Regions from separate parts of the Agrobacterium salinitolerans genome, predicted to be linked through region 1. Evidence: predicted binding sites of a transcription regulator. Region 1 holds the regulator's gene; each other region holds the start of a gene.

Region 1 (9,657 bases):
ATAACCGATCAGTCCGTTTTCGCCGAAACCCTTGAGGTCGATCGAAAGCGCGATGCCGCCGCCGGTCACGTTGGGCGTGTCGCTGGCGACCAGCATTTCCGTCTCGTGCAGCTTCAGCAGTTCACTTTCGTTGAGCAGCGAATGGCCGGTGCGGAAGCGGATCTGCGACAGGCGCGAGCCGCGTCGCACGACGATCGGGAAGGTGCGCGGGCTGATTTCCAGATAGAGCGGGCCGGCATAACCCGCCGGTATCTTGTCGAATTCCTGCGCGCCGTCAGTCATGACGCGGGTGAAGATATCGAGGCGGCCGGTAGAGCTTTTCGGATTGGCCGACGCCGACATGTCCGCCGGCAGCGCGAGGCTTTCCATCAAGGGGACGATATAAACGCAGCCGGTTTCCAGCACCGCGCCCTGGGTGAGATCGATCTCGTGCAGGCTCAGACGATTGAGCTTGTCGATCACCTGGGTTCCCGGACCGGGCATGAAGCTGGCGCGCACGCGATAGGCCTTCGAGCCGAGCCTGAGATCGAGGCTGGCGGGCTGGACCTGATCAGCATCGAGATCGGCCTCGCTCTTCAGCTTGCCGCCCGCAAACAGCGCCCGGATTGCGCCATCCGCCAAAATGCCCGTGGTTCTGGTCATGGTTGTCATTCCTTTTTACGGCGACAAAACCAAAAGGAAAGCATTGACGCAAGCCGATAACGGCAGTATGGCAAGCTTATCCCGTGGTGATTTGGCCGGTCGGCTTGCAGCCACGTTAAACAAGTGGCTAAAAAGACCGGGTGCTAGGAACCGGTCTGCTTTTGCGGCCGGTTTTTTTGTTTTGAAGGGGATCACATGAGCAATAAATGGCGCCCGGCAACCCAGCTGGTTCACGGCGGTACGCTACGCTCACCGTATGGTGAAACGTCGGAAGCAATCTATCTGACCCAGGGTTTCGTCTACGAAAACTCCGAGGCCGCCGAAGCGCGCTTCAAGGGCGAAACAGACGGTTTCATCTACGCCCGCTATGCGAGCCCTACCAATGACATGTTCGAAAAACGCATGTGCCTGCTGGAAGGCGCTGAAGACGCCCGCGCGCTTGCCTCGGGCATGGCCGCCGTCACCGCCGCCATCATGTGCCAGCTACGCGCCGGCGATCACATCGTTGCCGCACGCGCCCTCTTCGGCTCCTGCCGCTGGGTGGTCGAGACGCTTGCGCCGAAATACGGCATCGAATGCACGCTGATCGACGGACGCGATCTCGGCAACTGGGAAAAGGCGATCCAGCCGAACACCAAGCTGTTCTTCCTCGAAAGCCCAACCAACCCGACGCTCGAAGTGGTTGATATTGCCGGTGTGGCGAAACTCGCCAACCAGATCGGCGCGAAAGTGGTGGTCGACAACGTCTTTGCGACGCCGCTTTTCCAGAAGCCGCTCGAACTCGGCGCGCATATCGTCGTGTATTCGGCAACCAAGCATATTGACGGTCAGGGTCGCTGCCTTGGCGGCGTGATCCTTTCCGACAAGAAATGGATCGAAGAAGAACTGCAGGATTATTTCCGCCATACCGGCCCGGCCATGTCGCCTTTCAATGCCTGGACGCTTCTGAAAGGTATCGAGACGCTGCCGCTGCGCGTCAAACAGCAGACGGCCAATGCCGGCAAAATCGCCGATTTTCTCGCGGAGAACGACAAGGTCGCCAAGGTCATCTATCCCGGCCGCGCCGATCACCCGCAGGCGGACATTATCGCCCGGCAGATGTCGGGCGGTTCGACGCTTGTGGCTTTCGAACTGAAGGGCGGCAAGGAAGCGGCCTTCAAGCTGCAGAACGCGCTTGAGATCGTGAAGATTTCAAACAATCTCGGCGACGCCAAGAGCCTCATCACCCACCCCGGCACGACGACGCACAAGAACCTCACTGACGAGGCGCGCGCCGAGCTCGGCATTTCCGGCGGCACTCTGCGCCTTTCCTGCGGCATCGAGGATACCGACGATCTCCTGGAGGATCTGGCAAAGGGTCTTGCGGCCGTTTCGGCCTGAGAATTCAATCGGCAAGTCGCCATGGCCTGACCGCGTGTCGGGCCATGGTTCGCCTGTCCAGCCCGAAAGACCGCATCAGGCAACCAATATTTACCTTTACCGTTATCCCTAACGGTGGAAAAAAGCGCATCAGGAGACGCCTCCTGCCCGTCAAGTCATTCATTTTCTTGACGATAGCCAGAGCCTATAGTGTAGGATACGGCGGCAGGCATAATATCGAGGTGTGGCGCGTATGTATCGTGCTCTGACAAGGGATATCGAGGTAACGGTCGATCCGTATTATCTCGAGGAACAATCCGACCCGGATGACGATCGTTACGTCTGGGGCTACAAAGTCGTGATCGCGAACAATTCCGATATTCCGGTCACCCTCGTCAATCGCTACTGGCACATCACCGATCAGAACGGTCAGGTGGATGAGGTCTATGGACCGGGCGTCGTGGGTGAGAAGCCGCATCTGAAACCGGGCGACAGCTACGAATATTCCTCCGGCTGCCCGCTGGATACACCTTCCGGCCTGATGTTCGGCCATTATGAAATGGAAACGGAAAATGGCGAGGTGTTCAACGTCACCATACCCGCCTTTTCGCTGGATTCACCGGGTCTGATGCGGGTTCTGAACTGACCACGCGCCCGGCAAATGAAAAAGCCGCACTCTTTATAGGGCGCGGCTTTCTATTCAGGCATTTTCAAATTCGCTGACATCGTAGCGATAGGTGGTGGAGCAGAACTCGCAGGTCACGGCGATAGCGCCGTCTTCCTCGCTCGCCTTGATCTCCTCGGCAGTGAAGCCTGACAGCACACCCTTGATCTTGTCCCGCGAGCAGCTGCAACGGTCGAAAACCGCCTGCGGATCATAGATGCGCACGCCACTCTCATGGAAAAGCCTGAAAAGCAGGCGTTCCACCGGCACCTGTGGATCGGTCAGTTCGTCGGTATCCACCGTGTTCAACAGCGTGACGGCTTCCGTCCAGGCATCGTCCTCCTGCACCTCGTGACCGCTTTCATCGCCGTCACCGCCATGCAGGTCACGCATACGCAGCCGTTCGGGCGCCTGCGGCAGGAACTGCGCGATAACGCCGCCCGCACGCCAGCCATGACGCGGCTTGCCTTCGCCATCACGGTCGAAGAACTCGGCAACGCCCAGCCGCACGCGGGTGGGAAGCTGTTCCGACTGGCGGAAATAGACGCCGGCAATGTCTTCCAGCGAGGAGCCATCGAGCGGCACAATGCCCTGATAGGGCTGCATGCCCGCACCCTGATCGATCGTGAAGGCCAGAATGCCGTTGCCGAGCAATTGCTCCGGCGAGGTTGCACCTTCCGCAACCGCCGCCGCCAGCCGTTCCTCATCGAAACGGGCATAAGCGCGCATGCTTTCCGGCGCGGTGAAATCCGCGACCAGAAGATCGACCGGACCATCGCCCTTGGTCTGAAGCGTGAGCTTGCCGGAAAATTTGAGCGAGGTGCCGATCAGCGCCGTCAGAACGGTCGCTTCCGCCAGCAGGCGGGCGACCGTCGGGGGATAGTCATGCCGCTCGAGAATGGCGTTCAACAGCGGACCCACCTGCACGGCGCGACCGCGCACATCCAGACCTTCGACCTGAAAGGGCACTACCTTATCGTCGCCAGCAAAATCGAGATCGTCCAGTTCAACCGTTACATCTGCCATGTCATACTCCTTGGCGCAGCCGTGGCGCCGCTACCGTCCAAAAGTCCGGCTTTCGAAATGTGCTTTTTTCGCTTGTCGCACAGAGACCCGGGAAGAGAAACCGCTTCCGGGGAAAAACGTGCAAATCGTGATGATGGCCCGCCAGCAAAACCGACGAGCCTCTTCGAAGTCCCACAGATGGTAATCTATACGGTCAAGTTCAAGCACCCGGCGTGACGCGTGTCAGGCCGGGCGACTGCTCATCAAATGACGCCCATGCACCATGCGATGATGGACTTCTGCGCGTGGAGGCGGTTTTCCGCCTCGTCGAAGACGACGGATTGCGGACCGTCGATCACGGCATCCGTTACTTCCTCTCCGCGATGGGCCGGCAGGCAATGCATGAACAGCGCATCTTTTTCCGCCTTGGCCATCAGAGCTTCATTGACTTGATAGGGCTGGAAAATGTTGTGGCCGCGCGCCTTGTGTTCCTGGTTCATGGACACCCAGGTATCGGTGACGACACAGTCCGCACCCGCAACGGCCTTGTCAGCGTCGTGGCACAGCATGATCTCGCCGCCATTATTGCGCGCCCAGTTCAGGAACTTGTCATGCGGTTCGGAGCCCATCGGTACGGCCATCGTCATGCGGTAACCGAAACGGGCCGAGCCTTCCACAAAGGAATGCAGGACGTTATTGCCGTCACCTGTCCAGGCAATGGTCTTGCCTTTGACTGGGCCGCGATGTTCTTCGAAGGTCATGATATCCGCCATGATCTGACAGGGGTGCGTGTCATCCGTCAGGGCGTTGATGACCGGTACCGTCGCATGTTCGGCAAGCTCCAGCAGGCGCGAATGATCCGTCGTGCGGATCATGATGGCGTCGACGTAGCGCGACAGCACCTTGGCCGTGTCACCGATCGTTTCGGCGCGACCGAGCTGCATTTCCGTACCAGAGAGGAAAAGCGTCTCGCCGCCGAGCTGGCGCATACCGACATCGAAGGAGACGCGCGTGCGGGTGGACGGCTTTTCGAAGATCATTGCCAGCATCTTGCCAGCTAGCGGCTTTTCCGCCGTTCCGGCCTTGGTGGCGGCCTTGCGTGCGCGGGCATCGTCAAGAATTGCCCGCAGATCCTGCGAGCTGACGGCCGACAGGTCGAGAAAATGTTTAGGTGAAGCCATTTCAAACTGTCCCATGCTCGCGAGCCTCGGGGAAGAGGCCCGCTATTTATTGTTTCCTCAGGCGATCTTTGCCTGTTTCACTGTCAGTGAAGCGGCGGCCGCTTCCACGCGCGCCAAGCCCTCGCGGGCCTCTTCCGCCGTGGTGACGAGCGGCGGCAAAAGACGGATGACGTTGTCGCCCGCCGGCACACCCAGCAGATGCTCGGCGCGCATGGCCTGCAACAGCTCACCCGAGGGAACCTTCGCCTTGATGCCGAGAAGCAGGCCTTCGCCGCGAATCTCCTCGATGACATCGGGATAACGATCTTTCAGCGAAGCAAGGCCCTGACGGAAAACCAGCGCGACATCACGAACCTTTTCCAGGAAGCCCTCGGAGAGGACGACATCAAGTACGGCGTTACCAACAGCCATGGCCAGCGGGTTGCCGCCATAGGTGGTGCCATGCACGCCTGCCGTCATGCCGGAAGCGGCATCCGCCGTCGCAAGGCAGGCGCCGAGCGGGAAGCCGCCGCCGATACCCTTGGCAACCGCCATAATATCCGGCGCAACACCTGTCTGCTCATAGGCAAAGAGCTTGCCCGTGCGGCCGACACCAGTCTGGACCTCGTCGAAAATCAGCAGCATGCCATGCTCATCGCAGAGCGACCGCAGCAGCTGCAGGAATTCCTTGGCTGGTGCGCGAATACCCCCCTCACCCTGAATGGGTTCGATCAGCAGCGCGGCCGTCTCGTCCGTGATAGCGGCTTTCAGCGCATCAACGTCACCGAAGGGCACCTGGTCGAAACCCTCGACCTTGGGACCGAAACCTTCGAGATATTTCTGCTGGCCGCCGGCGGCGATCGTCGCGAGCGTGCGGCCGTGGAAGGCGCCTTCGAAGGTGACGATGCGGAACTTTTCCGGATGCCCCTTGGAATAATGATAACGGCGCGCCGTCTTGATCGCGCATTCCAGCGCTTCCGCGCCGGAATTGGTGAAGAAGACCTTGTCTGCGAATGTCGCTTCCGTCAGGCGCTTTGCAAGCTTTTCCTGGCCCGGCACTTCATAAAGGTTAGAGACGTGCCAGACCTTCTCGGCCTGGGTCTTGATCGCCTCCACGAGGTGCGGGTGGGCGTGACCCAGTGAATTGACCGCAACGCCGGCCGCAAAATCCAGATATCGTTCGCCGCTTTCCGTGAACAGCCAGACGCCCTCGCCTCGCTCGAAGCGCAGGGGGGCTCTTGCAAACGTATCGAACAATGGCGCGGCGGCTTCGGCCATGGCTGTATCACTCCTTGCGCGGTTGCGCTGTCAGACAGTTGTCAATAGGCTTTCGGGGTTATCCCTCGCCTGAAAATCAAAAATGCCGCCTCGCGGCGGCAGGGGCACTATTGTCACTTCGCCTGCCGATGTCAACAAAAGTCCGCGTTTCTCGGGCGTCTCAAGCCCTAGTAGGTGGCGGTGGATGAGGCCCAAGGTGTTGCCTTTCAGACTCAACTCGCCAGCAAGTTGGGGAAAACCGGAAAATCGATTCGAGATGATTCCCACGACTCTTGCCACGGAGTCTGCGTGGCACTAGGTTAATCGCTAATTACTAGACTGCATTGCGGCGGAACTAGTCACCGAAAATCAGGCAGAAACCACGCTCGCGGCACGCCCGCGAGGCGGAGATGGATTCTGCCGACATTATACGCGACGAGCGGAGAAGCGGCATGAACTGGACAGACGAACGGGTCGAAAAACTCAAGAAATTGTGGTCCGAGGGACTTAGCGCCAGCCAGATAGCAGCGCAGCTGGGCGGTGTCAGCCGTAATGCCGTCATCGGCAAGGTCCACCGTCTCAACCTGCCGGGTCGCGTCAAGGCCGGCGGCCCGGTCACTTCGGCGCGTTCCGCGCCCAAGCGCGCCGCCGCTCCTGCCCCGCGCGCGACGAATTTCGCGGGCCGTGTCGGCACAGCGCCTGCTCGGGTTCTGACCCGTTCCAACGCAGCAACGGCTCTTCAGGAAGAGATCGGCATCGAGACCGCGGAAGTCCTCGATTACGTTCCTTCCAGAAACGTCGTCACCCCGATTTCCCGTCGCCTGACGTTGACGGAACTGACGGAGCGCACCTGCAAGTGGCCGGTCGGCGATCCCTTGAAAGACGATTTCCATTTCTGCGGTTGTGAAGCGCTGGAATCGTCACCCTATTGCAAGTTCCATGCGAAACTCGCCTACCAGCCGGTAAGCGAACGTCGCAAAGCTTGAGTGTTGCGGCACGCATTCGACACTCAAAAACTACGGGCCTTCGGGCCCGTTTTTTTATGGCAAAACTCAAGGCGGTCCCGGAATGGGCGCACGCTGTTTGAGAGGCGCTCCCAATTCCTCTTCTTCCGCCTTCTGCGGATGTAAAATCGCGACACGCCCTTGCGGCAAATACTTTGAGTTCGTCGGCGACGTGCCGCGCCATCCCTCCTGTCTGGTTTCACCGCGCAATCCGACTCTCAGCAGACCGTCTGTCGCCTTCAAAAACAACAAGGACACGCGTTGGGGAAGGTTCGAATTCAGAAGGCCCGCCACCATCCCGGCTGCGGGCCTTCTGAATTTTGGGAATTTTTCCCGAGTGAAACCATCGGTTTCGGTTTCCTCAGGCTTCCATTGAATATCCGGCGCCGCGCACGGTGCGGATGACATCTTGCATATGCGAAAAATTGAGCGCCTTGCGCAGACGTCCGACATGCACGTCGACGGTGCGTTCGTCCACATAGATATCGTGACCCCAGACGCCATCCAGCAATTGTGAGCGGGAAAACACCCGGCCGGGAGAGGTCATCAGGAATTCCAGCAGGCGGAACTCCGTTGGGCCGAGGCGCACTTCGCGGCTCTTGCGGTGAACGCGATGGGTCTCGCGATCCAGTTCGATATCGCCGCATTTCAGCACCGAAGACAGAACCTCGGGGCGAGCCCGGCGCAGCATGGCCTTGACCCGGGCCATGAGTTCCGGTGTCGAGAACGGCTTGACGACATAATCGTCGGCGCCGGTGGCGAGGCCGCGAACCCTTTCGCTTTCCTCACCGCGCGCCGTCAGCATGATGATGGGCAGGCGTTCGGTTTCCGGCCGCATTCTGAGCCGACGGCACAGTTCGATACCGGAAACGCCGGGAAGCATCCAATCCAGGATAAGAAGGTCTGGAATACGTTCCTGCAGCCGAATTTCGGCCTCGTCTCCACGGGGTATCGTGTCGACGTCATATCCCTCAGCCTCGAGATTGTAACGAAGCAGCACGCTCAGCGCTTCCTCATCTTCCACAACTGCAATCTTGGGCACCATATACTAACTCCGCAAGCCGCTGCCTGTCTGTTACTCGGTCACCGAACCGAGCGTGTTGGAACTGTCATCCTTAGGACGCTCGCCTTCCGGCTGGCTGCCGGTGGTCATGTAATAGATCGTCTCGGCGATATTGGTGGCGTGGTCGCCGATACGCTCGATGTTCTTGGCGCAGAACAGAAGATGCGTGCAGGTAGTGATGTTGCGCGGATCTTCCATCATGTAGGTCAAAAGCTCACGGAAGAGCGACGTGTACATGGCGTCGATTTCCTCGTCGCGCTCGCGGATGGCATTTGCCTTCTCCGCCGAACGTGTCGAATAGACGTCGAGGACTTCCTTGAGCTGTACCAGCGCCAGTTCCGAGAGGTGTTCGATGCCACGGGCGAGCTTGCGCGGCACGCCGGTGCCGGCAACCGCGATGACACGCTTGGCAGTATTCTTACCGAGGTCGCCAACGCGTTCGAGGTCCGCTGCAATACGTAGCGTGCCGATGATCTCGCGAAGGTCTGCAGCCATCGGCTGGCGCCTGGCGATGGTGACGATGGCCTTGTCGCCGATCTCACGCTCGGAATGATCGAGGATCGCGTCGTCGGAAATGACCTTCTGGGCGAGTGCGGCGTCGGAGTTGACGAGCGCACGCACGGCATCGGCGCACATCTGTTCCGCCAGACCGCCCATTTCGGCGATACGGCGCGTCAGGAATTTCAGTTCGTCGTCATATGCCGACAGAATATGCGAATGGGTCGTTGTCTGTGTCATGGTCTAGTCCTCCGGCTTGGCCTGCATGCGCGTGCCCGGAAGCGGGCACGGCAGAGGCACCAGTCTTGTTCGGTTTCGATAAAGCGCCGGCCGGGATCAGCCGAAGCGGCCCATGATGTAATCCTGCGTGCGCTGGTCGTCCGGATTGGTGAACATCTTGTCGGTTTCGTTTTCCTCGACAAGGTGACCAAGGTGGAACATGGCCGTGCGCTGGGAAACACGCGCCGCCTGCTGCATGGAGTGCGTGACGATGACGATGGTGTAATTGGTGCGCAGCTCGTGGATCAGTTCCTCGACCTTTGCGGTCGCGATAGGGTCGAGCGCCGAGCAGGGTTCGTCCATCAGGATCACTTCCGGGCTGACGGCAACCGCGCGGGCGATACACAGGCGCTGTTGCTGACCGCCGGAAAGACCCGTGCCGGATTCCTGCAGGCGATCCTTCACTTCGTTCCAGAGGCCGGCCTTCTGCAGGCTCTGCTCGACGATCTGGTCCATATCCGCCTTGTTGCGGGCGAGACCATGGATGCGCGGACCGTAGGAAATGTTTTCGTAGATCGACTTCGGGAAAGGGTTCGGCTTCTGAAACACCATGCCGACGCGGGCGCGCAATTCCACGACATCGATTGCCTGATCGTAGATATCGTCGGTGTCGAGCGTGATTTTTCCGGTCACCCGGCAACCGTCGATCGTATCGTTCATGCGGTTCAGGGTGCGCAGGAAGGTGGATTTACCGCAGCCAGACGGGCCGATCAGCGCCGTCACCGT
Region 2 (9,657 bases), on a different contig from region 1:
TGCTGGTGCCGAACGGTTCGCCCTATTATCGCGGCAAGCTGGATGTGCGCCATCAGGTGGCGCTGCGGCAGGTTATCGAAAGCGGTCTGCCTCTCGTCTTCGCCAACCAGTTGGGCGGGCAGGACGAACTGGTGTTCGACGGCGCGAGTTTCGCCTTTAATGCCGACAAGACGCTTGCCTTCCAGATGAGCCAGTTCGAGGCCACGCTTGCGGTCACCGACTGGAAGCGTACTGCTGACGGCTGGCGCTGCGAGAGCGGTCCATTCTCGAAAATCCCTGAAGGCGAGGAGGCGGATTACCGCGCCTGCATGCTGGGTTTCCGTGACTACGTCAACAAGAACGGCTTCAAGAGCGTGGTTCTCGGCCTTTCCGGCGGCATCGATTCGGCGATCTGCGCCGCCCTTGCCGTCGATGCGCTGGGCGAGGAGCGGGTGCGCTGCATCATGCTGCCTTACCGTTATACCTCAGAAGAATCGCTGAAGGACGCCGCCGATTGTGCGAAAGCGCTCGGCTGCCGTTATGATATCGTGCCGATCGTCGAGCCGGTTGAGGGTTTCCTGTCGGCGCTTTCCGAACTTTTTGAGGGTACGGAAGAGGGCATTACCGAAGAAAACCTGCAGAGCCGCACACGCGGCACCATTTTGATGGCCGTTTCGAACAAGTTCGGCTCGATGGTGGTAACGACCGGCAACAAGTCGGAAATGTCAGTGGGTTACGCCACGCTTTACGGCGACATGAATGGCGGTTTCAACCCCATCAAGGACCTCTACAAGATGCAGGTCTACGCCATTTCCAGCTGGCGCAATGCCCATGTGCCGCCGGGCGCTCTCGGCCCTTCCGGCGAGGTGATCCCCGCCAATATCCTTTCCAAGGCACCCTCGGCCGAATTGCGCCCCAACCAGACCGACCAGGATTCGCTGCCGCCCTATCCGGTGCTGGATGACATTCTGGAATGCCTTGTGGAGAAGGAAATGTCGGTCGAGGAAATTCTGGCGCGCGGGCATGATATTGCGACCGTGCACCGGGTGGAGCATCTGCTTTACCTCGCCGAATACAAGCGCCGGCAATCGGCCCCGGGTGTGAAGATTACCAAGAAGAATTTTGGGCGTGACCGGCGTTATCCGATTACCAACCGTTTCCGGGATCGGTAGTCGAAGGGGCGATGCGGGTAGGTTCTTCTCCCCGCGGGGGAGAAGGTGGCCCGAAGGGTCGGATGAGGGGGCAACCCCTCCGTATATATTGACGCTCGCCCCCTCATCCCGCTGCCGCGGACTTCTCCCCGGCGGGGAGAAGAAACAAGTGGCATGCGCTCGGTCCAGAATAAGCCTACGTATTTGAACAGACGGCGCGAGGAAAACCCCGCGCCGCCCGATCACTTCAAATAACCTGCCCCACATCGATGCGGTTGCCGTCAGGGTCTTCAAAGACAAAGGCCCGGAGCCCATAATCCTTGTCCTGCAGGCCCTTGATAATGCGCAAGCCCTGGCTCTTGCAGAGCGCATGCAGCGCGTCCACATCGCTCACCATCATATGCGCCACATTGAAGGGTGCCGCTTTGTGGGTGGGCTGCAATGTCAGATGCAGCTCGGCATTGCCCTGTTTGAGGATCATGAAGCCGACGGGGTTGCCGTTTTCGAAGGTCTTTTCGAAACCGAGCACGCCAACGTAAAAATCATGGGCCTTTTCGATGTTTTTGACAGGGAGCATTGCGGCGATCCGGCCGAAGCGGATGCCGTGATCGGCGATGGAATTCATCGCGGAACCTCGGATCTGGGAGAAACGGGGAGGGCCACGGACGGTGCCGGAGCGCTGGCGTTTTTTCCGGTTTGAATTTGCAGGACGGTGCCTGCCGCCCTAGGATCATAATCAAGGCCATGGTGGATGCAAACGGAATGTCTGCGTCACCAAGCGTTTTGAATGAGAACACGGACACGCCCGGGAGGCAGAATGCGCAGCTCCATCGAAATCTTCAACATCCGCACCCGCCAGATGCGGGTGGTGTGGCAGACGCCTGATCTCTTCGAAGCGCCGAACTGGTCGCCGGATGGACACTATCTCCTGCTGAACAGCGAAGGACTGCTGTATCGCCTGTCTCTTGCCGGTGATGTGTCGCCGGAAAAGGTCGATACCGGCTTTGCCACACTCTGCAACAACGACCACGGCATTTCGCCCGACGGTTCGCTCTACGCCATTTCCGACAAGGTGGAATTCGGCAAGAGCGCCATCTATCTGCTGCCTTCGGCGGGCGGCGCGCCGCGGCTGATGACGAAGAACCTGCCTTCCTACTGGCACGGCTGGTCGCCGGATGGGAAAGGTTTTGCCTATTGCGGCATTCGCGATCAGGTTTTCGATATCTATTCCATGGACATAGACAGCGGTGTCGAAACACGTCTCACCCATGGTGAGGGCCGCAATGACGGGCCGGATTATTCGCCCGACGGCGAATGGATTTATTTCAATTCCAGCCGTACCGGGCGCATGCAGATCTGGCGGGTGCGTGTGGACGGCTCCGCCGTCGAGCGCATCACCGACAGCGCTTATGGCGACTGGTTCCCGCATCCGTCTCCGAAGGGCGACAAGGTGGTGTTCGTTTCTTATGACGCCGATGTCTTCGACCATCCGCGCGATCTGGATGTGCGGGTGCGGCTGATGGATATGGATGGCGGCAATGTCGAAACGCTGTTCGACCTGTTCGGCGGGCAGGGCACGATGAACTCGCCCAATTGGTCACCTGATGGCGATGAGTTTGCGTATGTCAGGTATTTCCCGGTGGCATGATGACGGTAAGGTGCAGCAGGCCACATTGCCGCACCACCCGCAGGATACTTGCATTCGCAAGCTTTTTTGCCCATAGCTTCTCCCGTCAGGTGCCCGCCCTTGCGGCGGGAGAATCGGGAATCCGGTGAAAGACCGGAACGTGCCCAACGCTGTGAGGCGGATGCTCTTTTTCTCATGCCACTGAAGTTATTCGGGAAGGCGAAAGGGGCGGATGAAGCCTAGTCAGAAGACCGGCCTGACAGGATAGACCGAACCGCGCGGACGGCGGCAGGTTGCTGAAAAAGCGCGTCGTCGCGGCGGAACCGGTATGGTTTCTGCATCGGCGCGCCCGCATTGTTGGGGATAAACGATGCCGACCGAACCGCCTGGCACCACATCGTCCGAGGTCAATCCATTCGATCACGCGCTTTCGCCCGCCCGCCCGTTTTCCCGGGAGGAGCGCGAGGCGATCTACCGCGCCATCGAGACGCGCCGTGATGTGCGCGACCAGTTCCTGCCGGACCCGCTGCCGGATGATCTCGTCGAGCGCCTTTTGAAGGCGGCGCATTCCGCACCTTCGGTCGGTTTCATGCAGCCATGGAATTTCACCCTCGTCACCGATGGCGCCGTGCGCCAGGCGGCCTTTGTGGCCTTCAGCCGCGCCAATGAGGAGGCGGCGGCGATGTTTACGGGCGAAAAGCAGGCGCTTTATCGCAGCCTGAAGCTTGAGGGCATCCGCAAGGCCCCGCTCAGCATCTGCGTCACCTGCGATCCGACACGCGGCGGCAAGGTGGTGCTGGGCCGCACCCACAATCCGCGCACGGACGTTTATTCCACCGTCTGCGCCATCCAGAACCTCTGGCTTGCCGCCCGTGTCGAAGGCATCGGTGTCGGCTGGGTCAGCATTTTCCATGACAGCGATATTCGCGCCATTCTCGATATACCCGAGCATATCGAAATCGTCGCATGGCTGTGTCTCGGCCGGGTCGACACGCTCTATACCGAGCCGGAACTGGCGGTGAAGGGTTGGCGGCAGCGCGTGCCGCTGGAGGAGCTGGTGTTTCGCAATCGCTGGGGTGGGCGGTAAGGGATGAGATGCGCATAGCGTCGCCTATCGTTTCTTCTCCCCGGATGGGGAGAAGGTGGCCCGAAGGGTCGGATGAGGGGGCCAGCTCTCCGAATATCGCCGACGTCGCCCCCTCATCCCGCTGCCGCGGACTTCTCCCCGGCGGGGAGAAGAAACAAGGGTCGCGCGCTCGCCCCATTACGCGCGCGCAAGAGATTTCACTGCTGCGGCTGAATGCCCTTCAGCGCCGGGTTCTTCAGATCGATCCGGCCTGTCTGGTCCGGCAGGAATTTGGGGCCGATGACGCGCACCCTGGTGTCGTTCGGATCGTAGTCGCGTTCGGGAACGGGCTGCTCAGGCGGTTTTGCGGCCTGTTGCTGTTCGGTGGGGTTCTGCGACTTGTCACTTTGGGATGATGGGATGGTGGTGATGCCGGAATAGGGCTTTTCGGCTTGCGGCCGGGCGGCCTCTTCCTGTTTTTGCATCTCCTCGTGATAGGCGGCCATATTGCAGGCGCAGCCGGGTGCTTTCACTGACGAATTGCGGTAGGCGAAGGCCGTGGGCAAATCCTTGTAGGGTTTGCCGGTTTCAGCGGAAACCATGTCTGATGTTTCCTGATCCGTCATGGAGTGGAAATAGAGTTCGGTCTCCGTCCCCGGACACATTTTCTCGCACTGCTCCGCCTGGGTGCGGAAATCGAGCGGTGAGGCGTTGGAGGCGATGGGGAAAAACGAGCCGTCGCAGGTGCGCACGCAGAGGGTGCGAAGTCCGCCCTCGGCGGCGGCGTTGGGATAGGGCGAAAGCCCCGCTTGTCCCGGCTCGTCGCCATTGTGTCGGAAGGCGTCGGGATAACGCGTCACATCCCGAGGCGGCGGCAATTGCGTTTCCGTTTGCGGTACGGTGTTGCAGCCATTGGCATCGAGGGCGGCGAGGATGCGCTGACGCCTGATGTCGCCGTCGTTGTCACGCGCGGCCGCCATGGCGTCGTCGCGGTCGCGGATGATCGCATCACGCTCGGCTTCAGCTTCCGCCAGCGCATCGCCAATCTCGGCGCAGAGACCGGCATTGGGATTGCCATAGACAATGACGCTGCCGGATGAGCAGCCATAGCCGCGCAGGTCGTTCCTGATCTTGCGGATGACAATGTTCTGGCGGGCAAGCGCATTGGCGTAACGCCGCACCTCGGCCGTATTGCCGATGACGCGCGGCGGCTCGCGCAACTGGCCATAAAGCGTATCGCAGACCTGATCCGCAGAAGCGGCGGCAGGAGCCATGAGAACAAGGGGAAGCAGGAGGCCGATGATGCGGCTGCGGCGGGTCAATTGTTCGATCCGTTCGATGTCCCCGGCCGGTGGCAGGGGTGTTATGCTTCAGGAAATCCGTGTTTCAGGAAGATAACATAGGCTGTTGCCGCAATGCGGCAACAGCCTGTTCAAAATTGCGTTAATGCGGCCTCTATCACACCGAAGGGTGCGAGGCCTGCACCACGGCAAAGGCTGCCATGTTGACGACGCCGCGCGAGGTGACGCTGGGCGACAGGATATGGGCGGGCAGGGCCGTGCCGAGCAGGATCGGGCCGACATGCAGGCCTTCCGTCAAGGTGCGGGTGACGCCGAGCGTGATATTGGCGGCATCGAGGTTCGGGAAGACCAGCAGGTTTGCTTCGCCGGTCAGCACGCTGTTGGGCATGGCGCGTTTGCGCAGTGCTTCCGACAGCGCCGAGCCGCCCTGCATTTCGCCGTCCACTTCCAGTTCCGGTGCGGCTTCCTGCACGATCTTCAGGGCGCGGCGCATCTTGCGGGCGCTTTCGGAATCACGCGAGCCGAAATTGGAGTGGCTGGCGAGTGCTATTTTCGGCGTGATGCCGAAGCGGCGGATTTCCTTGGCCGCGAGAATGGCCATTTCCGCCACTTCCTCGGAGGTCGGGTCATAGTTCACGAAAGTATCGGTGAGGAAGAGCGCACCCTGCTGGGTGATGAGCAGGCTCAAGCCCGCGAAGGAACGCACGCCTTCCTGCTTGCCGATGATCTGGTTCACGTCGCGCAGATGGCGGTCGTAACGGCCTTCGAGGCCGCAGATCAGCGCATCGGCTTCGCCGCGCTTGACGGAAAGCGCACCAATGACGGTCGTGTTGGTGCGCACGATGGTGCGCGCCGCTTCCGGGTTGATGCCGACGCGGCCGACGAGGGCGAAATAATCATCCACGTATTCACGGTAGCGCGGATCGTCTTCCGGGTTGACCACGGCGAAATCCGTATGCGGGCGGATGCGCAAGCCGAAGCGCTTCAGGCGCGTTTCGATGATCTGCGGACGGCCGATGAGGATCGGGACGCCGGTGCCTTCTTCCAAAAGCACCTGGGCGGCGCGTAGCACGCGCTCGTCTTCACCTTCGGCAAAGATGATACGCTTTTTCTCGGCGGCTTTCGCGGCGTTGAAGACCGGCTTCATGATGAAGCCCGAGCGCCAGACGAAACGGTTCAGCTGGTCGAAATAGGCTTCGAAATCGGTGATCGGCCGGGTGGCGACGCCGCTTGCCGCTGCGGCGCGGGCAACGGCCGGCGCAATGCGCAGGATGAGGCGCGGATCGAACGGCGAGGGAATGAGATAGTTCGGGCCGAAGATCGGCGTTTCGCCGCTATAGGCTCTCGCGGCGACTTCCGAGACTTCCTCACGCGCCAGTTCCGCGATGGCCTGCACGGCGGCCATCTTCATTTCCTCGTTGATGGTCGTTGCGCCGCAATCCAGCGCGCCGCGGAAGATATAAGGGAAGCAGAGAACGTTGTTGACCTGGTTCGGGAAGTCGGAACGGCCGGTGCAGATCATCGCATCCGGGCGGGCGGCACGGGCCGCCTCCGGCATGATTTCCGGATTGGGGTTGGCAAGCGCCAGGATCAGCGGGTTTTCCGCCATGCGCTCCAAAAGTTCCGGCTTCAGCACGCCGGCGGCCGAAAGGCCGAGGAAGACGTCTGCGCCGTCGATCGAATCCGCCAGCACGCGCTTGTCGGTCTTCTGGGCGTAGACTTCTTTCCACTCGTCCATCAGCGTGTTGCGGCCGTCATAAACGAGGCCTTCGATATCGTGGACCCAGATGTTTTCTTTCTTCGCGCCCATGGCGACGAGCAGGTTGAGGCAGGCAAGGGCAGCTGCACCGGCGCCCGAGGCGACGATCTTGACGCTGGACAGAGATTTTCCGGCCAGTTCCAGCGCATTGGTCACGGCGGCGGCGACGATGATCGCAGTGCCGTGCTGATCGTCGTGGAAGACCGGAATGTTCATCTTCTCGCGCAGCTGGCGCTCCACTTCGAAACATTCCGGCGCCTTGATGTCCTCAAGGTTGATGCCGCCGAAGGTGGGCTCCAGCGCCGCGATGGTGGAGACCATGTCGTTGATGCCGGGTGCGTCGATCTCGATATCGAACACGTCGATGCCGGCGAATTTCTTGAAGAGAACGGCCTTGCCTTCCATCACAGGCTTGGAAGCGAGCGGGCCGATATTGCCAAGACCGAGCACCGCCGTGCCGTTGGAAATGACGGCAACGAGATTGGCGCGGGCCGTATAGTCCGCCGCCATTTCGGGGTTCTCGTGGATGGCGAGGCACGGGGCGGCCACACCCGGCGAATAGGCGAGCGCCAGATCGCGCTGGTTGCCGAGCGGCTTGGTGGCCTGGATTTCCAGCTTGCCGGGGCGCGGGTAGCGGTGGAAAAAGAGCGCCTGTTCCTCGATGTCGGCCTTTGCCGTGTTGGCGGGCGTGTTGTTCTTATCGTGAGAGGTCATTCTTCCACCGTCATGTCTGGTTCAATTCCGGCCCCCTGAATACAACAAACTTCCCCGTGGTACAGCCGTTATTTACCGCCTCCTTATGCAAATGCGGGCATGGCTTATTCGCGTTTTCGTGAAGCTATCCGTCATATTCCATACAAAAAACCGCCGCTGTCATGTTGCTGAAACACGAGTCTGGTTCTGAGAGGTAAGAAAGCCGCAGGGACGCAACCGAACAGGGGGATGAAATCCGTGGCCGGTCAAATCGAAACCAGACAGTTCAGAACGCTTTTCATTTCGGATGTTCATCTCGGCTCCAAGGCGGCCAAGACGGATTATCTGCTCGACTTCCTGAAATACCACGAAGCCGAAACGATCATTCTCGTCGGCGACATCGTCGACGGCTGGCGCCTGCGCCGCAGCTGGTACTGGCCGCAGGGCTGCAACGACGTGGTGCAGAAGCTTCTGCGCAAGGCCCGCAAGGGCACCCGCATCGTCTATATTCCGGGCAATCACGACGAATTCCTGCGGGAGTTCCCGGGCATGCATTTCGGCGGCATCGAAGTGGCCGAACGCATGATCCACGAGGCGGGCGACGGCAAGAAATACCTCGTCATCCATGGCGACGAGTTCGACGTGGTGGTGCGCAACGCCCGCCTGCTCGCTTATCTCGGCGACTGGGCCTATGACGCGGCAATTGCGCTCAACATCGCGATTGCCGCCGTGCGCCGCCGCATCGGCCTGCCTTACTGGTCGTTTTCGGCCTGGGCCAAGCTGCAGGTGAAACACGCCGTCAACTTCATCGGAGAATTCCAGCGCGTGGTCGCCGAAGAGGCGCGGCGCAACAATGTCGATGGCGTCATCTGTGGTCACATTCACCACGCTGTCATGGAAGACATGGACGGCATCCGCTACATCAACACCGGCGACTGGGTGGAAAGCTGCACGGCGATTGCCGAAAATGCCGATGGCAGCTTCGAGCTGATCACCTGGATGCAGACGAGCGACGTTACCGCCGAACAGGCATCGGACGAGATGGAGCCGGTGGATATTCCGGGTTTGATTGGCAAGCACGCGGCCTGATTGGGCCTGCGAGCTAAAGGGATACCTAGCCTTCGGTGTTTCCTTGCGATCAATGCGCGCTCGTGTGGGACGAGTGGATGCCGCTTGTTTCTTCTCCCCGCCGGGGAGAAGGTCGCGGCAGCGGGATGAGGGGGCACGCTCTCCGAAATTCGGCTACGTTTCCCCTCATCCGACCCTTCGGGCCACCTTCTCCCCGGCGGGGAGAAGAAATACGCGGTGGCGTCGCACCTCATCTGGTTTTAATTTTAGGGGCTCACCCCCACAATTCCGGCCGCGCCGGATAAACCAGCGAACCCTCATAAACCAACCCCGGATCACGATCGTGCGCCAACAATAGCGGCCCATCGAGATCGGCGAAGGCCGCACCCTGCGCCGCCAGCACAGCCGGCGCCATGCCGAGCGAGGTGCCGAGCATGCAGCCCACCATGATGGTGAAGCCGAGCCGTTCCGCTTCCGCTTTCATGACAAGCGCTTCAGTCAGGCCGCCGGTCTTGTCGAGCTTGATGTTGATTGCATCGTAACGGTCGCGAAGGCCGGCGAGGTCCCTGGTGGAATGCACGCTTTCATCGGCGCAGATCAGCACCGGATGGTCGATGCGGGCGAGGATGTCATCCTTGCCGGCGGGTAGCGGCTGCTCGATGAGCGATATCTTCAGCTCTTCCGCAAGCCGCAGATAATATTCGATATTATAGTCATTCCAGCCCTCATTGGCGTCGATGATGATGCGCGCTTCGGGTGCGGCGGCGCGCACGGCCCTTAGACGCGCCTCGTCATCTGCCGTGCCGGTCTTGATCTTCAGCAGCGGGCGGCCTGCGTTTTCCGCCGTTTTCGCGGCCATGGTCTCCGGGTCGGCAAGCGAGATGGTATAGGCGGTGACGAGCGGCTTTGCCGCCTGTCCAAGGATGCGCGCGGCAACAGTTTTGCCGCTGATCTTGGCCTCGAGGTCCCATAGCGCGCAATCGACCGCATTGCGGGCGGCGCCGGGTTGCATC
Region 3 (9,657 bases), on a different contig from region 1:
ACAACAGCGTGCTGCCACAATTCTTGCAGAAACAACGCTCACCCCACTCCGACGAAGAATAAACGCCGAGGCTATGCTCGTTTTCAAAGGCGATATCAATGCATTCGACAGCCATAAACGCACCGCCGGACCAGCGGCGGCACATGGAGCAATGGCAGACGCCGAATTCGCGGGCACCGAGCGTGGCTGTGAAGCCGACGGCGCCGCAAAGACATTGTCCATGCTCTGTCGCGGGGGCTTCGCTCATTGCTTGGCCTTTTCGTCACCCGGGAGAACATATTCCGTTCCTTCCCAAGGGGAAAGGAAATCGAAATTGCGGAATTCCTGCTTCAGTTCGACCGGTTCATAAAGAACCCGTTTCAGAACGTCATCGTACCGCACTTCCACAAAGCCGGTAACCGGAAAATCCTTGCGCAGCGGATGGCCTTCGAAACCATAGTCCGTGAGGATGCGGCGCAGGTCCTTATGGCCCTCGAAAGGAATGCCATACATGTCCCAGGCTTCGCGCTCGAACCACTCCGCGCCCATGTAGACGGAGGTCGATGAAGGAACGCCTTCGTCTTCCGCCACCTGCAGCTTGACGCGCACGCGCAGGTTCTGGCGCGGCGACAGCAGATGGTATACGACATCGAAACGCTTTTCGCGCTGCGGCCAGTCAACGCCGCAGATATCGATGATATTGACGAAACCGCACTGCACGTCGTCACGCAGGAAGGTCAAAAGCGCGATCACGCTTTCAGGCGTCGTGTTCAGCGTCAGTTCGCCATAGGCGATATCGGCAGACAACACGAGGGAACCGCGCGCTTCCTTAACGTAAGCAGCAAGATCGTTGAGAGCTTCGCTCATTACTTAATCCGTCCTTTGCCCTTAGCGCTCGATCGTACCGGTACGCCGGATTTTCTTCTGCAGCAGAAGCACGCCGTAAAGCAGCGCCTCCGCGGTGGGGGGACAGCCCGGAACGTAGATATCCACCGGCACGACGCGGTCGCAACCGCGCACCACGGCGTAGGAATAGTGGTAATAACCGCCACCATTGGCGCAGGAGCCCATGGAGATGACGTAACGCGGCTCAGGCATCTGGTCATAGACCTTGCGCAGAGCGGGCGCCATCTTGTTGGTCAGCGTGCCGGCAACGATCATCACGTCCGACTGGCGCGGTGAAGCGCGCGGAGCAACGCCGAAGCGCTCCATGTCGTAACGCGGGCCGGAAGCCTGCATCAGGCCTTCGACGGCGCAGCAGGCAAGACCGAACTGCATCCACATCAGCGAGCCTGTGCGCGCCCAGGTGATCAGCTCGTCGGTCGATGTCACGAGGAAGCCCTTGTCGGCCAGCTCGTCGTTGATTTCCGTGAAGTAGGCATCGTTGCTGCCAACCGGCTTGCCGGTTGCGGGATCGATGATCCCCTTCGGCTGCGGCGCAACGAGCGTGCTGTTGTTCTGGCTCATGCCCATTCCAGCGCTCCCTTCTTCCACTCATAGATAAAGCCGATGGTGAGGACGAGAAGGAACACCATCATCGACCAGAAACCGAACCAGCCCATCTCGCCGAAAGACACCGCCCAAGGAAACAGGAAGGCTACTTCCAGGTCAAAGATGATGAACAGAATCGAAACCAGATAAAAGCGGATATCGAACTTCATGCGGGCGTCGTCGAAGGCGTTAAAACCGCACTCGAAAGCCGAAAGCTTTTCCGGGTCCGGCGCCTTATAGGCGACAGCGAAAGGCGCGATGAGAAGCGCCAGGCCGATGACGAGAGCGATACCGATGAAGATTGCGATCGGAATGTAGGAACTGAGGAGTTCAGTCATGGTCTCTTCCTTGCCCGGCCGGGCGCCGGGCCTGCCTTTGCGACCCAAGTCTCAAAGAACGGACAAATATGTTGCAACGCCAAAGTGGTTAGCGCAGCCGCGCCCTCTCTGCAAGAGTTTAGCCTCCATTTCAAGACACCTGCCGCATTGATTGGCAACAATATTGCCGGAATTGACGCAAATTTGGGCCACAATTCCGGCCTAAGCCACTCAAATACAATAATAATCGATTGAACGACGCAACCGCAAAAAAGTCACACGAATTTTACGTCCGGAAGGCGGCGAAGTGACGATATCGGGAAATCGAAACTTGATAAAAAAAGGCAGGAAAAATCACGACTGGAGAGCCCGGAATCAGACGCCGGAACGGTCAAAAACAGAGACGCGCGACGAGCGCTTTATTTTCTTTTAAGAGACATTTCATGAAGAAGAAATGGCGCGAGTGACGGGGCTCGAACCCGCGACCTCCGGCGTGACAGGCCGGCACTCTAACCGACTGAGCTACACCCGCGCTCCACAGACATTCGCCTGCGTATTTTCCGAGGAACAGGATGGCGCGAGTGACGGGGCTCGAACCCGCGACCTCCGGCGTGACAGGCCGGCACTCTAACCAACTGAGCTACACCCGCTTATCCTGACCGACAGAACCTTGGTTCCGCCGTACGAACCAGCCTCGGCTGTTCGTTGAGCGGCTAACTACGGCGTTCGTGCGGGGGTGTCAAGCAGGTTTCACGACAAAAGAATAAGCTTCTTCATTTTGATCATGAAAAACCGGACGGGCTGTGAACGCGATTGCTGCAAACGCCCTGTTTTGCGGGCTTTTCCCAACGAAAACAAAAAACTTGTCCACAGCCGGCGGCTTCTCCAACGGCATTTCCCAAGGCCAGAAAGGCGTCGTCGGCTTCTGGTTTTGGCAAAAAGCCCGCAGTTCCAGGCTTTTTACCCCTCCTCTTCGGCGGAGGGAAAAACCTCGCCTAAAAAAAACAAAAAAACTTCACAAAAGCCCTTGCGGTTTTTTTCCGATCCGAATACATCACGGCCACCGACGCGGCGGACATGATCCGCAAGACGCGAAGGGCGATTAGCTCAGTTGGTAGAGCGCCTCGTTTACACCGAGGATGTCGGGAGTTCGAGTCTCTCATCGCCCACCATTTTTCCAGAAGATTTAAATAGCAGTTCGTGAACCAACGCGCATCTCGGTTTTTGCGAGCGATTCTGGCGCGGGGAATTATTGCCCCCTGCCCTCAATGCGATCCATGAAGCATCGTCATGATTGCCGACAGGTAGAATCGCTTCTCTTCAGTTGCGCCATGCCAAATCGGAACTGCTGTTCCATATTCCGACAGCTGCCCGCCCCTCCTGTATCACCCCGCAACATACCGGAAAATAAGGAAGATTCAGACTTTCTAAAGAGATTTCAGGCATTGTTTGCGCACCGTTTCATGATGAACGGTTGAACTGATGGATGAAGCCATGTCGATTGACGCGTTTGTAACACTCGCGCTTATTGCGCTGCCTGTTTATATTTTTTTCCGCTGGGTCCAGCAGGATTCGGAAAAACAAGACACTCCCAAAAGTCCAAAGTCCATGGGGCGGTGATCCGTCAGGATCGGTCCGCGACATTTTTAGGGACGACATCTGGACGAAATTTACCAAGATTCGATACTGAGAGAGCGATACCGATGTTACGGCTTGCCTCATGACAGATCGTTCAGGAGTGGCGATAGCCCTGGTGGTTCTCTTCGCCAAATAAAAAGCCGGGCATCGCCCGGCTTTTCTCTTTTTTCGATACAGTTCGGCGCAATCAGTTGATCGCCTTCATCTCAACCTTGAAGAACAGCGTCTCGCCGGAGGAATCATCGACGCCGTCATTGTCTGTCACGGCATAGGCCGCTCCAGCCTTGTCAAAGGTGAAGCCTTCCAGCTTGTCGACGACGTAGCCGTTGGTCTGGGCCTTGAGGTCGGGCAGGAAGTCGTGGGCTTCCTGCTTGGTCACCAGCGGCAGCTCGCCGCCGATCTTGCCCGGCTTCAGGTCGGCGATAGCAACGCGGTAGAGCTTCTTGATCTTGGCCTTGTCGCCGATCTGATTGTCGCGCTCGATGATATAGACATAGTCGCCCTGCGCGGTGATTTCAGAAAGGCCGACCCAGCCTGCCTCGGTCTTGTCGAGCGGGTAACGCACAGCGCCCCACTCCTTGGACTTCGGATTATAGGAGACGAGCTTGACGAAGCCCTTCTCGTCCGTGCCCCATTCACGCTGCACGGCCATCCACAGCGTCGCATCGTCGCCTTTACCGATCATCGTCACGCCTTCGAAACCGAAGCGGGTATCGCTGGCGAGCAGCTCCTTCGGCAGCGCGATCTCGGCCTTGATTTCACCCTTGGCGTTAACGTTATAAAGCGCATGCGGAACGAGCTTGGCGCTATCGCCTTCAGAGGCCAGCCAGAAACCGCCCTTGCCGTCCAGCGTGATGCCTTCGATATCAAGCTTCTGAGCGGCGACGCCGTCACGCTTGACGCGCAGCACGCTGGTGATGACAGCAGGCTTTTTCGTCGCATCAATGGTAAAGATCGACGGCTGATTGCCATAGACCGAATCGGACACGGCATAGAGAATGCCGGGCTTTTCGGCATCGCCGACCAGACCCGAGAGCGCACCCCAACCGATCGGCGCACCATCGACTGTCGCGGAGACGAGCTGCGGATAGGCTGCTTCGCCTTCAGCACGCTCATAAAGCATGACATGCGAGCGGACGCCGCCGTCTTCGATCAGATCAACCTCATTGGCCGTGGCTAGGAGGTTGCGCGACGGGATGGCGACTGCGCCTTCCGGCGAAATTCCCGAAGGCAGGAGCTGGGTCAGTTGCGGCTCTGCGCCGGTATCCTTGTAAACAGCGGCAACGGAGGCGCGCTCGGCAAGCACGAAGAAATACTTCTGACCATCGAAGGTCGCCGCCTCCAGACCCTCGGGCTCGATCCCCTTGGCCTTGGAACGCTTTTCCGGATAGTGGCCGATGGCGGCAACCGCGTACTCGAGCGAGGTGCCGGCCTCATAAAGAAGCTTGCCGGTCTTGTCGAAGATGGTGAAGCCGCGCGAGCCGCCCTGCCAGTCGCCCTCATTGGCGATGACGATACGGTCATTGTCCAGCCACTTCACGGCATCCGGCTCGCGCTTGCGGCCTTCCTGCTTGTCGGTGAACTTCAGCTGTCCATCGGTTTTGGTATCGATGCCTTCCAGATTGACGGTGCCGGCAGAGAAATGCGTCTTCACGGTGCCGGTCTTGCCGTCGATGATGACGATATGGTTGTTTTCCTGCAGCGTCAGCGCGATCTCGCCATTGGCGTTGATGGAAACAAATTCCGGTTCCGGATCCTCCGGGGAAATTTCAGCGAGACCGGTAACGTCGATCTTCTTCAGCGTCGCGCAGTCGGCAACACCATCCTTCAGGCCGACGGTGACGAGGTAACCGGCTGGCATCTGCGGCAGGGCGCCTTCGTTCACCTCTTCATCGCGCTCGTTTTCGATCGCGATGGCGGCAAAGGTCTTGTCCGGGGAAACGGCGACGGAATCGGGTTGGCCGCCGAGGTCGCAGCTTGCCTCAACCTTCTTCGTGGCGAGATCGACCGTCACCAGCTTGCCGGAGGGCTTGGCACGACTTTCCGACGTATTGACGCCAGCCAGTACCTTGAGACCGGCAACGGCAACGGAGGTCGGCTCGCCTTCCAGCAACAATGCGCCGCCGGCCTTTGGAGCCTTGGCGTCTGTGATGTCGATGAAACCGATGCCGCCAAGCGGGCTGTCCGAATAAATCAGCGTCTTGCCGTCTTCGCTGGCGGTGATGATTTCAGCCGAAGTGACAGACTTGGCGTCCTTGTCCGCGGGAAGATTTTTCGCCACCGGGAACGATGCAATGCGGTTGAAAACCGGCTCGGCAGCGGCCGGGATGGCCGCGGACGCAAGCAGAGCTGCAGTCAAAGCCATTTGAGAAAATCGGAACGCCATTTTAATCCCCCTTGGGTCCAGAAATACCCCATGGCTTCTGCGTCAAAGACATGACAGTGGCATGACATTTCCTTGCGGGAGAATCAAAAAGCCCGACTGCTGGAGCCGGGCTTTCGCGTTTATGCGCACATTCCGCGTTTCGAAACACCACCCGCTTTAGCGTCGATGTGACGGCGTCAGGGCATCAAAACATGTTTCCTCGTGAACCTGAAAAGCCGCCCGCCCGCCGCCGGGCGTTGCAGCTTTCCGGAAACCTTACGAGTTGACGGCGTCCTTCAGGCCCTTGCCTGCGGAAAACTTCGGTACGTTGCGAGCCGGGATATCGACTTCAGCACCCGTGGAAGGGTTACGACCCTTGGAGGCTTCACGACGGCTAACGGAGAAGCTGCCGAAGCCAGCGAGACGGATGTCGCCACCGCTCTTCAGTTCGTTCTGTACGGTTTCGAATACGGCATCAACAGCGGAAGCAGCATCTGCCTTCGTGAGACCAGCCTTTTCGGCAACAGCAGAGACGAGCTCGTTCTTGTTCATGTTTCCACCCCTTTCAATGGTTTGAAACGACTAAAATTAAGCCGGCGCAGAATACATTCGCATCCGCGCCCAGCAACTCAAAAGCGCTGGAATCGCCTGAAAAACAAGGGGTCTGGAGTTTTTTTCACAAAAAAGGCCGACATTTCTGCCGGCCTTCCACATATTCGTGCCAATTTGGCATCAGTTGCGCAGAGCTGAGCACCGCGCACGCACTCCGACACCTAACGCATTGATTCTATGCGCTGCCCGCCGCGAAAGGCGATTCCCGCCTTCGCGACGATGCGCATCATCAATGCGCGATGGTCTGGTTGCCGTCATCAACACCTTCGACGGTTGCGATCACCGGCGTCTCGATGCTGCCGTCCCACTCGATGGGCTCCGGCTGGCGGATAAGGGCGTGCTTGATAACCTCGCCCATGCGCGACACCGGAATGATTTCCATCTCGTTCTTCACGTTGTCCGGAATCTCCGCCAGGTCCTTGGCGTTTTCTTCCGGGATCAGCACCTTCTTGATGCCGCCGCGCAGAGCCGCAAGCAGCTTTTCCTTCAGGCCGCCGATCGGCAACACGCGACCACGAAGCGTGATCTCGCCCGTCATCGCCACATCCTTCGAGACCGGAATACCGGTCATGATGGAGACGATGGCGGTTGCCATGGCAACACCGGCAGACGGTCCGTCCTTCGGAGTTGCGCCTTCTGGAACGTGAACGTGGATGTCACTCTTGTCGAAACGCGGCGGTTCGATGCCGAAATCCACGGCGCGCGAACGGACGTAAGAGGCCGCCGCCGAAATGGATTCCTTCATCACTTCCTTGAGGTTGCCAGTAACCGTCATGCGGCCCTTGCCCGGCATCATCACGCCTTCGATGGTGAGCAACTCACCGCCGACTTCCGTCCAGGCTAGACCGGTGACGACACCGACCTGATCCTCGCGCTCGGCTTCGCCATGGCGGAACCGCGGCACGCCCAGATAGTCGGGAACGTTTGCAGCGGTGACTTCCACGGACTTGACCTTGCCCTTGATGATCTCGGTGACAGCCTTGCGCGCCAGCTTCATCAGCTCGCGTTCGAAGCTGCGCACGCCCGCTTCGCGGGTGTACTGCTGGATGACGACCATCAGGGCATCATCGGTGACCGAGAACTCTTCTGGACGCAGGGCATGCTCCTTGATCGCCTTGGGCAACAGGTGACGCTTTGCGATTTCGCGCTTTTCGTCTTCCGTGTAACCGGCGATGCGGATCACTTCCATGCGGTCCATCAGCGGGCCGGGAATGTTCAACGTGTTGGCCGTGGTCACGAACATCACGTCGGACAGGTCGTATTCCACTTCAAGGTAGTGGTCCATGAAGGTGGAGTTCTGTTCCGGATCGAGAACCTCCAGCAGTGCCGACGACGGATCGCCACGGAAATCCATGCCCATCTTGTCGATTTCGTCGAGCAGGAAGAGCGGGTTCGCCTTCTTGGCCTTCTTCATCGACTGGACGATCTTGCCGGGCATGGAGCCGATATAGGTACGGCGGTGACCGCGGATTTCCGCTTCGTCACGAACGCCGCCCAGCGCCATGCGGACATACTCGCGGCCGGTCGCCTTGGCGATCGACTTGGCAAGCGAGGTCTTGCCGACGCCGGGAGGACCGACGAGGCACAGGATAGGACCGCGGATTTTGGAAGCACGGGCCTGTACGGCCAGATATTCGACAATGCGCTCCTTGACCTTGTCCAGACCGAAGTGATCCTGATCAAGGATCGTCTCGGCGGCATTGAGGTCGGTCTTGATCTTCGACTTCTTGCCCCAGGGCAGACCCAGCAGCCAGTCCAGATAGTTGCGCACGACTGTGGCTTCCGCCGACATCGGGCTCATCTGGCGAAGCTTCTTCATTTCCGCCTCGGCCTTTTCCTTGGCCTCCTTGGAAAGCTTGGTCTTGGCGATGCGCTCTTCCAGTTCGGCCATTTCGTCACGACCGTCTTCGCCGTCGCCGAGTTCCTTCTGGATCGCCTTCATCTGCTCGTTCAGGTAATATTCGCGCTGGGTCTTTTCCATCTGGCGTTTGACGCGCGAACGGATGCGCTTCTCGACCTGCAGCACGGAAATTTCGCCTTCCATGAAGCCGAGCGCCTTTTCAAGCCGCTGCTTCACGCTGACGGTTTCCAGCATTTCCTGCTTTTCGGTGATCTTGATCGACAGGTGCGAAGCGACCGTATCGGCAAGCTTCGAATAATCGTCGATCTGGCCAGCAGCGCCGACAACCTCGGGCGAAATCTTCTTGTTGAGCTTCACGTAGCTTTCAAATTCGGACACGACCGAACGCGAAAGCGCTTCGATCTCGACCGGATCTTCGGCAGGCTCCTGCAAAGGCGTCGCGGAGGCTTCATAGAAATCCTCGCGGCCAGTGTAATTGTCGATCTGGGCGCGGCCCTTGCCTTCCACCAGCACCTTTACGGTGCCGTCGGGAAGCTTCAGGAGCTGCAGGACATTGGCGACCGTGCCGACCTTATGGATGGCTTCCGGTGCCGGATCGTCGTCGCTGGCGTTGATCTGGGTGACAAGCATGATCTGCTTGTCCGAACCCATGACTTCCTCGAGCGCACGGATGGATTTTTCCCGCCCGACGAACAGGGGAACGATCATATGCGGGAAAACGACAATGTCGCGCAGGGGAAGTACCGGATAGGTACCGCCAGATGCCGCAGACGTGATGTTCGTCATATCATTTCCTTTCCATGGTCCCTTTCGGGACACTTTGCCGGACAGCTTGGGGCATCCGGCGCATTCATTTCTCGAGACTGAAAGTGGAGTTTCGAAACACCGATTTCAAGTCGCCGGAACAGACGGTCCAGCAGAGCGCCAAGACCGTGAAATTCAACAAAACCCAGCGCTGGCTCATACTCCCGACATTCCGGTTATCCTCAAGGGCCAGGAACCGGGTCGCCGACGGAATTCACATTTCCGTCATAACGCGCTGCAAATCAGTTGTAAGACTTTATCAGCAAAGCGCAATCCGCTCCAAACGCAAAATCGGGCTTCGTCAAGTTAGACGCAAGTTTCGTGAGGTCGCTCAAACAGAAAAGGCCCGCACGGATGCGGGCCCTGATCTCTTCCAACATTGCATCAGCCGATCAGGCCGAAACGTTGGTCTTTTCTTCCTGGCGGTCCGCATAAATGTAGAGCGGACGGGCGACACCGCTGACGACCTCGTCGGAAATGACGACCTCGCGCACGCCTTCCAGCGTCGGCAGTTCGAACATGGTGTCCAGCAGGATCTTTTCCATGATCGAGCGCAGGCCGCGGGCACCGGTCTTGCGGGTGATCGCCTT

Evidence for each region. Region 1 encodes PhoB, which activates phosphate uptake and scavenging genes when phosphate is short. Its sites were predicted from a motif close to TGTCATNNANCTGTCAT; they were not measured.
Region 2: a site for PhoB is predicted at 7,755-7,771, ahead of O9X91_RS12380 (UDP-2,3-diacylglucosamine diphosphatase). Genes of this name have one in related genera too.
Region 3: a site for PhoB is predicted at 5,862-5,878, ahead of O9X91_RS14095 (esterase-like activity of phytase family protein). Genes of this name have one in related genera too.

The regions. Positions count from the first base shown of each region.
Region 1 is NZ_JAPZLN010000001.1:384,246-393,902, forward strand. Features, by position in the region: gene O9X91_RS01810 (2'-deoxycytidine 5'-triphosphate deaminase) at 1-642, opposite strand, end outside; SAM riboswitch at 716-794, shown strand; gene O9X91_RS01815 (O-succinylhomoserine sulfhydrylase) at 838-2,022, shown strand; gene apaG (Co2+/Mg2+ efflux protein ApaG) at 2,255-2,647, shown strand; gene O9X91_RS01825 (Hsp33 family molecular chaperone) at 2,702-3,691, opposite strand; gene argF (ornithine carbamoyltransferase) at 3,934-4,851, opposite strand; gene O9X91_RS01835 (aspartate aminotransferase family protein) at 4,909-6,108, opposite strand; gene O9X91_RS01840 (GcrA family cell cycle regulator) at 6,540-7,073, shown strand; gene phoB (phosphate regulon transcriptional regulator PhoB) at 7,453-8,136, opposite strand; gene phoU (phosphate signaling complex protein PhoU) at 8,167-8,892, opposite strand; gene pstB (phosphate ABC transporter ATP-binding protein PstB) at 8,989-9,657, opposite strand, start outside.
Region 2 is NZ_JAPZLN010000003.1:77,621-87,277, forward strand. Features, by position in the region: gene O9X91_RS12350 (NAD+ synthase) at 1-1,151, shown strand, start outside; gene O9X91_RS12355 (glyoxalase superfamily protein) at 1,378-1,755, opposite strand; gene O9X91_RS12360 (TolB family protein) at 1,948-2,778, shown strand; cobalamin riboswitch at 2,849-3,031, shown strand; gene bluB (5,6-dimethylbenzimidazole synthase) at 3,128-3,844, shown strand; gene O9X91_RS12370 (DUF2865 domain-containing protein) at 4,042-5,145, opposite strand; gene O9X91_RS12375 (NADP-dependent malic enzyme) at 5,282-7,597, opposite strand; gene O9X91_RS12380 (UDP-2,3-diacylglucosamine diphosphatase) at 7,826-8,665, shown strand; gene dgcA (N-acetyl-D-Glu racemase DgcA) at 8,919-9,657, opposite strand, start outside.
Region 3 is NZ_JAPZLN010000003.1:430,591-440,247, forward strand. Features, by position in the region: gene O9X91_RS14055 (GFA family protein) at 1-247, opposite strand, end outside; gene O9X91_RS14060 (NADH-quinone oxidoreductase subunit C) at 244-846, opposite strand; gene O9X91_RS14065 (NuoB/complex I 20 kDa subunit family protein) at 868-1,452, opposite strand; gene O9X91_RS14070 (NADH-quinone oxidoreductase subunit A) at 1,443-1,808, opposite strand; tRNA gene O9X91_RS14075 (tRNA-Asp) at 2,243-2,319, opposite strand; tRNA gene O9X91_RS14080 (tRNA-Asp) at 2,361-2,437, opposite strand; gene O9X91_RS14085 (hypothetical protein) at 2,527-2,676, opposite strand; tRNA gene O9X91_RS14090 (tRNA-Val) at 2,884-2,959, shown strand; gene O9X91_RS14095 (esterase-like activity of phytase family protein) at 3,613-5,811, opposite strand; gene hupB (DNA-binding protein HupB) at 6,067-6,342, opposite strand; gene lon (endopeptidase La) at 6,632-9,049, opposite strand; gene clpX (ATP-dependent Clp protease ATP-binding subunit ClpX) at 9,460-9,657, opposite strand, start outside.